Regions from separate parts of the Clostridium sp. CTA-17 genome, predicted to be linked through region 1. Evidence: riboswitches for the same ligand, from Rfam matches in the RefSeq annotation. Region 1 holds a riboswitch; each other region holds the start of a gene.

The links. A riboswitch is a leader RNA that binds a small molecule or an ion and turns the genes downstream of it on or off. The one in region 1 is predicted to bind cobalamin.
Region 2: linked by a shared signal. The riboswitch ahead of ACYUCG_RS03450 (ABC transporter substrate-binding protein) and the one ahead of ACYUCG_RS06205 (ECF transporter S component) in region 1 are both predicted to bind cobalamin.
Region 3: linked by a shared signal. The riboswitch ahead of ACYUCG_RS04225 (sirohydrochlorin cobaltochelatase) and the one ahead of ACYUCG_RS06205 (ECF transporter S component) in region 1 are both predicted to bind cobalamin.

The regions. Positions count from the first base shown of each region.
Region 1 is NZ_BAAABF010000002.1:400,698-404,678, reverse strand. Features, by position in the region: gene rpoN (RNA polymerase factor sigma-54) at 1-398, opposite strand, end outside; gene ACYUCG_RS06210 (hypothetical protein) at 652-1,419, opposite strand; gene ACYUCG_RS06205 (ECF transporter S component) at 1,406-1,915, opposite strand; cobalamin riboswitch at 2,290-2,462, opposite strand; gene ACYUCG_RS06200 (BMP family lipoprotein) at 2,518-3,588, opposite strand; gene ACYUCG_RS06195 (DegV family protein) at 3,679-3,981, opposite strand, start outside.
Region 2 is NZ_BAAABF010000001.1:794,576-798,556, forward strand. Features, by position in the region: gene cobD (threonine-phosphate decarboxylase CobD) at 1-912, shown strand, start outside; cobalamin riboswitch at 997-1,174, shown strand; gene ACYUCG_RS03450 (ABC transporter substrate-binding protein) at 1,485-2,402, shown strand; gene ACYUCG_RS03455 (FecCD family ABC transporter permease) at 2,389-3,420, shown strand; gene ACYUCG_RS03460 (ABC transporter ATP-binding protein) at 3,425-3,981, shown strand, end outside.
Region 3 is NZ_BAAABF010000001.1:958,352-962,332, forward strand. Features, by position in the region: gene cbiD (cobalt-precorrin-5B (C(1))-methyltransferase CbiD) at 1-1,060, opposite strand, end outside; gene ACYUCG_RS04220 (precorrin-8X methylmutase) at 1,078-1,707, opposite strand; gene ACYUCG_RS04225 (sirohydrochlorin cobaltochelatase) at 1,707-2,549, opposite strand; cobalamin riboswitch at 2,672-2,849, opposite strand; gene ACYUCG_RS04230 (3D domain-containing protein) at 3,068-3,981, shown strand, end outside.

The DNA.
Region 1 (3,981 bases):
AAGCACTCAACCATATAACTACATACACTTCTCATATATTCATCTATTGGTAATTCTAATATTTGCCCTTCTAAATAATCTGTTAAAGATTCTGGCTTACTTATGAAAGTAAAAGGTGAAATTCCTTCTTGATCATATTCACCATAACTTTGAGAGCCATAGTTATCTGACTCTAAATATTTTACTAACTCTTTATATTCTAATCTATCTTGCTCTTTTGATACCTCTTTAGTATCCTCATACTGAGCTTCTAATACAGGATTTTCTGAAAATTCTTTTTCAATATATTCTCTTAAATCATATGTTGACATTTGCAAAAGTTTTATTGAAAGTTGCATTTGCTGGGTCATAATAAGCTTTTGCTCTTGAGTTAAATTCAAATTAAAATCCATTAACATATATATATCACCTAAAATTATCTAATTCTAATCTATTCACTTTTATCTTTTAACCTTTCTTATATAATTATCCATCAAATAAAATTATTTTTCAATAATTTAAAATTTTAGCTAATTATAAAAGAAAGGCATATACCAAAATAATTTTTAATAAAACTCTCACAAAAATTCTTAGAAAAATCTACTGATTCTAAGAATATTTCATAAGTTTTATTAATCTTTGATAAATGCCCTTACTATTTTTATATTTAATTTAAATAATATTTCCTATTTCCATTATAGAAGTCTTTATTTTGTTCTTTATATCTTCTAAAGAATTATTTTTGCAAATAAATAATAAAGCTGTAGCAGGTCCTGCTGATTTTCTTAAATAATCGCCTTCATAGGATAAGTTTATCCTTATTTTATTACTCTTTTCTAATTCACTTATTTCGTGAATAATCCCCTTTGATCCAATAGGTAATATATCTTTAACACTCTTATCATCTATTAAAATCTTAAAATCTTTAAAAGTAACAATTTCTCCAAGATTATTATTTATATCCTCTAAAACTTCTTGTCCAACTTTAGGTATTCCTAATAAACAAATGGAATCTCCCTTTTCAAAATTAACCTTTAATGTTTCTTCTTTTTCTCCTATTATGGTTAATCCTAAAAAAGTTTGAAGAGTTTTAAAGTTATCCTCTGTGCTTCCTGTTACACACTCTGATAAATTAGATTTTTCTTCAAAAAAGTTCTCAGCATTATACTCTTTTATGGCTCTATTAATGCCTTGTATTATTTTTTCTCCCCCATTATTCATAGACATACCCAAATTATTAACTATTACTAATGGTTTTGCTCTAAAAGCTAAAAGCTCAAAAAGACATACTCTAGCTGAGAAATATGATACAATCTCATTACTGGCTTTTACAAAATCTGCTTCATTTTCACCAATTCCACCACAACTATCGCAAGCTATTACTAGTTTATTTTTTTCATTTTCTAATACAGTTAAGTCTCTAAACTTATATATTTGCATTTTTTAGTCCCTTACTTACTATAAATGCTACAACTATATTAACTAAGCTTGCTAAAGTAAGTGGTAATCCTAAAAGTTTTAAAAAGTCTATTGGATTCATTCCTCCTAAAACAAAATACATAAATACTCCTGTTATTAAAGTAAATACTATTCCATTTAAAAGAGTACCAACAATTCCTGCTAAAACAACTTTTCCTCTATTAAATATTATTGATGTTATGTATACAACAACAAACATTTCTAATGCTACTAAAATATGTACTGGTAAACTTAAAGGAAATCCTGTTCTTAAAGCTACAAATAAATGAGCTAAAAGTCCTATTATCCCACCAACTACAGGTGATATTATTATTCCTCCAACAAAAGCTGGCATAGAATCTAATGCTATACTAGAGAATATAGGAAAGTTAGCTAATATAACACTTATTGCTATAAGTATAGCTGAAAAACATAAACTCTTAACATCTAATCTCTTTTTTTCCTTAGTAAAATTCATAATTATTTTACCCTCCTAATTAATATTATTTTCCTTCTCTCTAAATTATAAGGCACCTATTAACTAGCAAGTTATACTTTTAATATTAAATAAAATTTCATACCCAATAAAACATAAATTATAATTTCAATTTTTCATAATTATACTAAAATCTAATATCTTTGTATAACCTTAGAATAATTGATGCTTAATTAAATAGAGTTAAATAAAATGTTAATTTAGAAATTTTTATTTCTAATTAACCCTTAGAAAAGCTTATACATATTCTTTCTGTAAATATTCTTTCAAATAAAAAACTGGTAAGGATAACTCTCCCCACCAGTTAAAATAATTTACATACTTTTTAAACTTATATAATGCTTCCCTCCGAAACAATAAGAATAGCATACTAGGCAGGTCTCCTGGCTAATAAATCATCCTAAAACAATCCTTTCCATGACTATTTATCACAGTGGTCCTTTGTTCTCGTCCTTATCAACAGTAGCGGGGGCTGCAGTTTTTAACTTTCCCTATTAAGTCAATAAACACCTAATGCTCTTATTTTATTTTCACTTTATAATTACATAATTATATACATTTTGTCAACCTATGTATTATTATTTTTATTTAATATTAAAATTTTCAACCTCATCTAAAGTTTCTGGCACATTAAATTCTCCCTTTATAATAGCTTCTTTATATTGTTCTACTTTATCTAAAATTTCTTTAGAAACTAAATTACTAGTTGTTTTAGCCACCTCAATTCCATTATCCTTAAGCCCTATTTCCATCTTATTTTTTGGTCCAGCTTTAAAATCACTATTTATAACTTCCTTGGCTGTAGTATATACTGCTTCATCTAGATTCTTTATCATTGATGATAATATAACATCAGCATATTCTGGGAATCTTGCTGCCCAATCAATATCCACTCCAATAGCATACTTTCCTTTTTCCTTAGCAGCCTTAAAAACTCCTTCTCCTGCCTCTCCAGCTGATTCAAATATTATATCTGCTCCTTCATCATACATTTTTTTAGCTATATCACTTGCTTTCTTTTGATCATTAAAATTCCCAACATACTGAACTAAATTTCCTTCTTTTATATTTTTATATGCTTCCTCATTTGAAACCTTTAATCCAGCCATAAATCCTGATAAAAATGTTTCTATTAATTCTTCCTTTATTGCCCCTATAAAACCTACCTTATTTGTTTTAGTAGTATTACCAGCTATTATTCCCATTAAAAAAGCACCCTGTTCATCCTTGAAATCTATGGATTTTACATTTGGAAGATCTGATACAGTATCTACTATAGCAAAATTTTTATCTGGATAATCTTTAGCTACATTATTTAAACTCTCTAAAAATTTAAAGGCTGAAGCAAAAGTTAAGTCATTATTTTGAGCTGCTTCTCTAAGCCTCTTCTCATAATCCTCTGATGAATTAGTATCAAAAACTTCTATTCTAGCACCATATTCTTTTTTTATTCTCTCTAATCCATCTACAGCTAAATCAGTAAAATAATTTTCCTCATTAGAAAAGTCATCTTTTACTAAGGCAAAATTATAAACTTGTTTTTCTATAACATCTACTTTTTTTAAAGCTGATGAATTATTTGAACCACACCCAGCAATTATTGAAGTTATTCCTAAAAGCAAAGCCAAAGCTTTAAATGTTTTTTTTAATTTCATTTTTAGTCCTCCTATTTTTTTAGTCAAAATTATTATTTCTTTAAGTAAGAAAATTTATGTAAAAAAAAGAAACTCCCTTAGGAGTTTCTTTTAATATTCTTCTACATAAAATAATGCACAAACTTTAGGACCAGAATGGATTGCTACTGAACATCCTAGAGGAAGTTTTAAATATTCAATATTATTATTTTCTAAATATTCCTTTATAGGTAAGTAAATATCCTCATTTTCAAGTTCAACTAATATAATAGGCTCTCCTTCTTTTTTAGGGATTGAATCAAATTGCTCAATCATAGCCTTTACCATCTTTTTAGTTCCTCTTATTTTTCCTTGGACATTCATTTCACCCTCTAATACATTAAGCATAAGCTTTATGCCTAAAGCATTAACAAA
Region 2 (3,981 bases), on a different contig from region 1:
AGATATCCAGATATAACTTACTATGAACTTAAAAAAGAAATTTCAGACTTTGAAAAAGTAGCTTTAGAAAATATAGTACTAGGAAATGGTGCAGCAGAGGTTATTTTTAATGTAGTAAGAGGAATAAAGCCTAAAAAGGCTCTTATAGTGGCACCAACATTTTCAGAATATGAGGATGCTTTAAATTCTGTAGAGTGTGAAGTTAACCATTATATATTAAAAGATAATTATTCAGTTGATACTGGATTTTTAGAAGAAATCAAAGAAGAATTAGATATTATATTTTTATGTAATCCTAATAATCCTACAGGTGCTTTAATAGAAAAAGATTTTTCATTAAAAGTATTAGAAAAAGCAAAAAAAATGAATGTCATAGTTGTTTTTGATGAATCCTTCTTAGACTTTGTTGAAGATAATGATAGATATTCTCTTATTAAAGAACTTAATAATTTCCAAAATTTAATTATAGTAAAATCTTTAACTAAATTATTTGCCTTTCCTGGAATAAGATTAGGATATGGATTAAGTTCTAATACTAATGTTATAGAAAAAATAAATTCAGTAGGAACTCCTTGGAGTGTAAATACAGTGGCAGACTATGCAGGAAGAGAAGCATTAAAAGATGTTGAGTATATTAAAAACAGCATAGCTTACATAAAAAAAGAAAATGAATTTTTATATAATGGGCTAGAAAAGTTTGAAGATATTACTATTTTTAAAGGTGCAGTAAATTTTATATTTTTTAAATTGAATAAAAATATAGATTTAAGAGAAGAATTAATTAGAAGAGGTATAATAATAAGAAGCTGTAGTAATTATATTGGCTTAGACCATAATTTCTATAGAGTGGCAGTTAGAACAAGGGAAGAAAACAAAAAGCTTTTAGAAGAGCTTTCAAAGGTTTTAAAGTAAGTTTTTTATTATTACTTTTATTATTAATAGCTTTTATGGTAAACTAAGATGTTTGACAATAGCAAAATATAATAATATAATCAAGTTGATTAACTAATAATTGGTGTGATTTTCACTTAATAGGGAATGAAGTTAAAGTCTTCAACTACCTCAGTAACCGTGAAGCAGACAAAATCTCAATATGTCACTGCATTTTTTGTGTGGGAAGACGAGATGGAGGAGGAAGCAAAGTCGGGATACCTGCCTTTTATTTAAGTACTATTATCTTCTGAGGGTAGGATAATAGGATGCGTAAGCTTTAAATATTCTTAACATACCTTCTTAAAATGGTATGTTTTTTTATTTTCTACGTATTAATCTAAGCCTCAAAGATTTTAATTGTTAAGTTTTATGAAAGATAAATTTGATTGATAATGATTTAAGCTTAATTTAAGAAAGTTCAGATTTACTTTTATAGATTGTAAGGGATGCTTAGCAATATTAAAAAATACATATTAAAATCATTAAATAAAATCAAATAGGAATCCTTCATATAACTTAAGAATTTATAAAGGTGAAAGTGGAGGAAGAATATGAGAAACTTAAAAAAATTAATTTCTTTAGTAATGATAACTATGATGGCATTACTTATGTTTACTGGATGTGGAAGTAAAACAGTAACAATGAAAGATATGGAAGGAACTGAATTTACAGTACCTAAAAAGATTGAAAGAATAGTATCAACAGCTCCATCTAATACAGAAATATTAATAGGTTTAGGTATAGGTGATAAAATAGTCGGTGTTGATAAATATTCAGCAGATGTAAAAGGATTAAATCCTGATATTCCTAAAATAGACTTTAGAAATCCAGATGCAGAGGCCATATTAGCTCTTAAGCCAGATATAATAATAGCTTCAGGTCATAATAGAGAAGGAAAAGAAGATCCATTTAAGGTTTTAAAAGATGCTAGAATACCTGTAGTTTATATTCCAACTAGTGAAAGTATGGATGGAATATATGAAGATATCAATTTCTTAGCTAAGTTAACTGGAACAGAAGCCGAAGGAAACAAAATGGTTGATTCAATGAAAAGCGAAGTAAATAAGATTAAAGCTATAGGTGAAACTATAAAAGATAAGAAGACTGTTTACTTTGAAATCGGGTCAGGGTCAAAGCTTTATAGTTTTGGAAATGATACTTTCTTAAATAGCTTACTAAATATAGTTGGCGCAGAAAATATATTTGCTAATGAAAAAGGTTGGATTTCTCCAAGTGAAGAAGCTGTCATAAAGGCAAATCCAGATGTGATTTTAACAAATGAAAGCTATATTGAAAATGCTACAGATTTAATTGCTAAACGTCCAGGATGGAATACAATAACTGCTGTTAAGGATAATCAAATATTCTTAGTAGACAATAATGCATCATCACGTGGAAGCCAATATGTGATAAATGCATTAAAACAAATGGCAAAGGATATTTATCCAGAACAATATGCAGGAATCTAAAAAGAAAAAACTACTAATATTACTATCAATTCCATTAGTATTATTAGTACTTTGTATTGGAACTTCCATTGGAAGTTCCAATATTAGTATATGGGATACTATTTCTATAGTTGGGAATAAAATTTTTGGTTTTTCCCTTAGAGCTAGTATAAAACCAGAGGACGTAGCAATTATTTGGGTAATTAGATTACCTAGAGTACTATTAGCTTTTGGAGTTGGAGCTTCCCTTGCAGTTAGTGGGGCTATAATTCAATCCATATTAAAAAATCCATTAGCATCACCATATACTTTAGGCGTTTCATCAGGAGCTTCCTTAGGTGTTGGAATGTACATAGTTCTTGGAATTTCAATACCTGTAATAGGAAATTTAGCTATGCCTATTATAGGATTTTTATGTGGTGTTTTAACGGTTTTTGCCGTTATTATCTTTTCCAATAAGGTTGATAGAGGACTTTCAAACAATACTGTAATTTTAGCAGGTATGGTATTATCACTTTTTACTAGTGCAATGTTAACTACTATAACAGCCTTATGTAGTGAAGATATAAAGGCAATTACTATGTGGCAAATGGGATCATTTGCTATGAAAAGTTGGTCATATGTTTTTGCTGGAATTCCATTTTTCATAATTGGAATTTTTATGGTTATAAGATATACAAGAGAAATGGATATCTTAAGTTTTGGAGAAGAAGGTGCAAAAGCAATAGGAGTTGAAACTAAAAAGGTTAAAAAGACACTACTTGTTTCAGTAGCTATTTTAACTGGAAGTGCCGTAGCCTTAAGTGGTGTTATAGGATTTATTGATCTTATAACTCCTCACATAGTTAGAAAAATATTTGGCTCTAATCATAAGATAGTAATTCCAATGTGTATTATACTTGGAGGAACTTTAATGGTATTAACAGATTTAGTTTCAAGAACACTAATTTCTCCATCAGAATTACCAGTTGGAGCAATTACAGCATTAATTGGAGCACCATTTTTTGCTTATCTTTATTTTGGAAAGAGAAGTAGGTGATATTTTGTTAGAAGTTAAAAATCTATGCTGTGGGTATGATGGAAATGATGTTATACATAATTTATCTTTCAATATTAACAGAGGAGAAAACATCTCTATAATAGGACCAAATGGATGTGGAAAGTCTACAATTTTAAAAGCTTTAGCTAACTTAATAGAATATAAAGGTGAAATAAAGCTAGATGGAGTAGAAATTAAAAATATAAAGAGAAAAGATTTAGCTAAAAAAGTTGCATTAATGAGTCAAAATTCTCAAATATACTTTTCTTATACTGTTTTTGAAACAGTTGCATTAGGAAGGTATGCTCATATGGATGGTATTTTTTCAAATCTTAGTAAGAAAGATAGGGATATAGTCTTAAAATGTATTGAAAGTGTAGGATTATTAAGTGAAAAGGATAGGTTAATAAATGAGCTATCAGGAGGGCAGCTTCAGAGAGTTTATTTGGCAAGAGCCTTTGCTCAAGATCCTGAGATATTACTTTTAGATGAACCAACAAATCATTTAGACTTAAAATGCCAAATTGAAATTTTGGATTATATAAATAAATGGACAAAGGA
Region 3 (3,981 bases), on a different contig from region 1:
ACTTCATTTCCTTTGATCCATAGTACATAAGAATATTAAAGCTTGCTTCACCATAAGCATATATATCTAATCTCTTTAATACCTTTTCTCCAATTCTTTCATATAACATAGGAAAATCATCTCCAAGAAGTCTTACAGCACCTTCACTTGTTTTTTGATCTAAAACTTTTTGTACTAGTTCTAAATCATATCCCATTAAGGTAAGCTCTAGAGCTATAACTTCTAATCTAACATCTGAAACTCTACTATGTGTATTGAAACATCCAAAGGCAATCTTGCTTAACTTTCCTATATGACCTACTATTGTTAAATCCTTTATTCCTTGAGCTAAGGCACACTCTATAGAAAAACCTACATAATTAGATATAACAACTATATTATCCTTTTTGTATCCTCTTTCTCTTAAGAATCTTTCTCCCATATTTCCAAATACAAATACAAGGTCTTTATTGTTTACAGATTTTTGTCTTATTTCAATTCTAATAGATTCCTTTAAGGCCTCTTCTGACATTGGATAAACTATTCCCGTAGTACCAAGTATTGATATTCCATCAACTATACCTAATCTAGGGTTAAATGTTTTCTTAGCAATCTCTCTTCCTCTTGGAACAAAAATTGTTATTCTAACTCCCTTATCCTTAGGAAGTACACTTAAGACTTCTTTTTTTATCATTTCTCTAGGTACTGGATTTATGGCAGGTTGTCCTTTTTCTACAAAAAGACCCTCTTTAGTTACTACTCCAACGCCTTCTCCTCCACATAGTTCAAAGCCTTCTTCAATTTCTTCTGCCTTTGCAAATATTTCAAGACCTGAGGTAGCATCTATGTCATCTCCACCATCTTTTACTATGGAGCAAGAAATTGAATCTTTATTAGCCTGTATATCTTGTATTTCTAAATTAAGTTTTATATTTTTAGGAGTATCTATTTCTATAACACTTATGTCTTTTTTATTAAAAAGCATATAAGTGGCGGCTTTAGCAGCAGCTGCTGCACAAGACCCTGTAGTGTATCCACATCTAAGTTTCTTTCCACCACTTTCTATATACATATCAAACATTTAGATTACCTTCTTTATTACATATCTCTTTTATAATTCATATAAAGTAATGCATTTATTATAGCTGCTGCTACTGTACTTCCACCTTTTCTTCCCTTAACTCTTATATAAGGAATTCCAAGTTCATCTAAATCTTCTTTGCTCTCACTAGCCCCTACAAAACCAACTGGAACTGCTACTATAAGCTTTGGATTAGCTTTTCCTTCCTTAATAAGTTCTCTAAGTTTAAATAAGGCAGTTGGAGCATTTCCGAAAACAAATATATCTACATTTTCCTTTGCTGCAAGTTCAACTCCTGCCATTGATCTAGTTATTTCTTTTTCTTTAGCTAATTTAAATACCTCTTCTAATCCAACATAGCATTCAACTGATGCATTTAATTCTTTTAATGCTCTTTTGTTCATTCCTGATAAAGCCATTGTTGTATCAGTATATATTTTAGCTCCATTCTTTAGAGCAGAAACTCCTGCCTCTATAGCACCTTCACTTATTTCTATTAAATCTTGATATTCAAAATCCGCAGTAGTATGTATAACTCTTTTTACTATTTGTAATTCCTCTTCTGAAAAATTATGTTCATGCATTTCAGAACCTATAATTTCAAAACTTCTTTTTTCAATTCCCATAGGGCTTTTCATGTAATCCATTATTTCATTTCCCTTCTATGTTTCTTCTTTTTAGTTTCTCCAAGTCCTTTATATGTACCATTAATAACATCATTAATTCTATCTATGTATAAATTCCCAAACTCTTCGTATTCCCCTAATCCTTTTAAGACAACATTAGCCTTTATTCCTTCACTTTCAAATCTGCTCTTCCATGAATCTTCTTCACCTGAAGCCATATCATTTTTAGCATGATCTCCAGCTACAACCATTAAAGGAATTATTGTTATTTCTTTTATATCTTTCTTCTTAGCTTTCTTTAATACATTTGAGAAATTAGGATATCCCTCTACAGTTCCTACAAAAACATCTTCATAGTCCTTATCTATTAAAACAGATTGTAAACATCCATAAACAGCATTGGATGGATGAGCACTACCATGTCCAACAAATACACATGGAGAATTCTTTTCTATTAAATCTTTCATTGTATCTACGAAATATGAATAATCATCTGGACCTGATTCAAAACCTTCATAATGGAATATTGGTCTTCCTATCTCTATCCTTTTAAAACATGATTCATATTCCTTTACCATATGCTTTATATAATCAAACTCTTCTCCTGGAATAATATGAAGTGGTTGAACAATAACTTCCTCATATCCTTCCTCGGCTAAACTCTTTAAAGCATCTTCTGGAAATAATACTTCCATGTTATGTTTTTCTTTAAGTTTTTTTACTATCATATGTGATGTAAAACTTCTAAAAATATCATATTCTTTGAAACTTTCTTGTATTGAATCTTCTATTTTTTTTATAGAATTATTTAACGCATCTAAATGACTTGTTCCAAAACTTACTACTAATATAGCTTTTTTCATATTTCACCTCTAAAATTTTAAAATAAAAAGCATCTGTGCTACAAAGAACAGATGCTTACAAATCAAAGTAATTATTCCTCAAAATTATGAACAAATAAGTACTAATCTCTTCCCTCCGAAGCTTAGTTTACGATTCTTAGGCAGGTATCCTGACTTAAGGCTTATCCTCATTTCTCCCTTCCCAATTTATATAATCAGTGGTTAATAGAAACTTGTATCCTATCACAGTAGCGGGGGCTGTAGTGGACTTTAACCACTTTCCCTTTTAATTAAAATCAAACCTAAAAATATAAAATATTATTTTTTTTAATTATAATATATAATCTTAATTATTTCAATATAGGGTAAATTTCTTATTTTCTATATTTGTAGTATAATTAAGTTGTTAATTTTTTCTTACCATATTTTAAATGTTTAAAGGTTAAATTTGTGTTACATTTGACTTTTATGTTATAATTCAGTAATATATGATGAAATGCTCTTAAGTTGTGGACAGTTTAACTAAAGGAGTGTAGTTTATGCAAAAAAGAATTTTATCAGCGTTAATTGCTATGGCAATTAGTATTTCAGCTACTCATGTAGTTTTTGCTGATACAGTAAATGATAAGAAATCTACTATACAGGAGAACAAAGTAAAATATTCACAATTAGATAATGAAGTTATTTCACTTAACTCTCAAGTGTCAAAACTTAATAATGAAATCGAAGAATTAAATGCTAAGTTAGCAGATAATAAAGCTAAAATGAAAGATACAGAAGAAAGTTTAAAAGAAACAGAAAGTAAAGTAAGTACTTTAAAAACTGAAATAGATGAAAAACAATCTGTTTTAGGTAAAAGAATGCGTGCCATGTATAAAAGCAAGGATTCTATGAATCCAATAGTTTTTTTACTTAAATCTGAAGACTTATCAGATTTAATAACAAGATTAGACGCTTTAGCAAGAGTTGCAGCTTTAGATAAAAATCTTATAAAAAGTTTAGATGAGCAAAAAGATTCTCTTAATAGTGATATTAAAAAATTAGAGAGAGATCAAGCTGAACTTAAAGAATTGAAAGCTTCAACCGAGGAATCTCTTAAAACTTTAGATAGCAAAAAACTTGAGGAACAAAAGAAAATTGATGAATTAAACAGACAAAAAGAGGCTGTTTTAGAGGTAATTAAAGAAAATGAAATGTCTTTAATATCTCATTCAGTTTCAGTTATAAATTCATCTTCATCAATTAATGAACTTGAAAGTGCAGTTAGCACATTGAATCAATTAATACCACAACTTAATATTGATTCAGTTAGAGATGCAGCTAATAATTCTGTACAAGCTGCTAAAAATAAAATTGAATCATTAAAAGCTGAAGAAGCTAAGAAAGCAGAAGAAGCTGCTAAAAATAATGCTGCTAACTCTTCAAATAATACTAGCAGTAATAATAGTTCTAG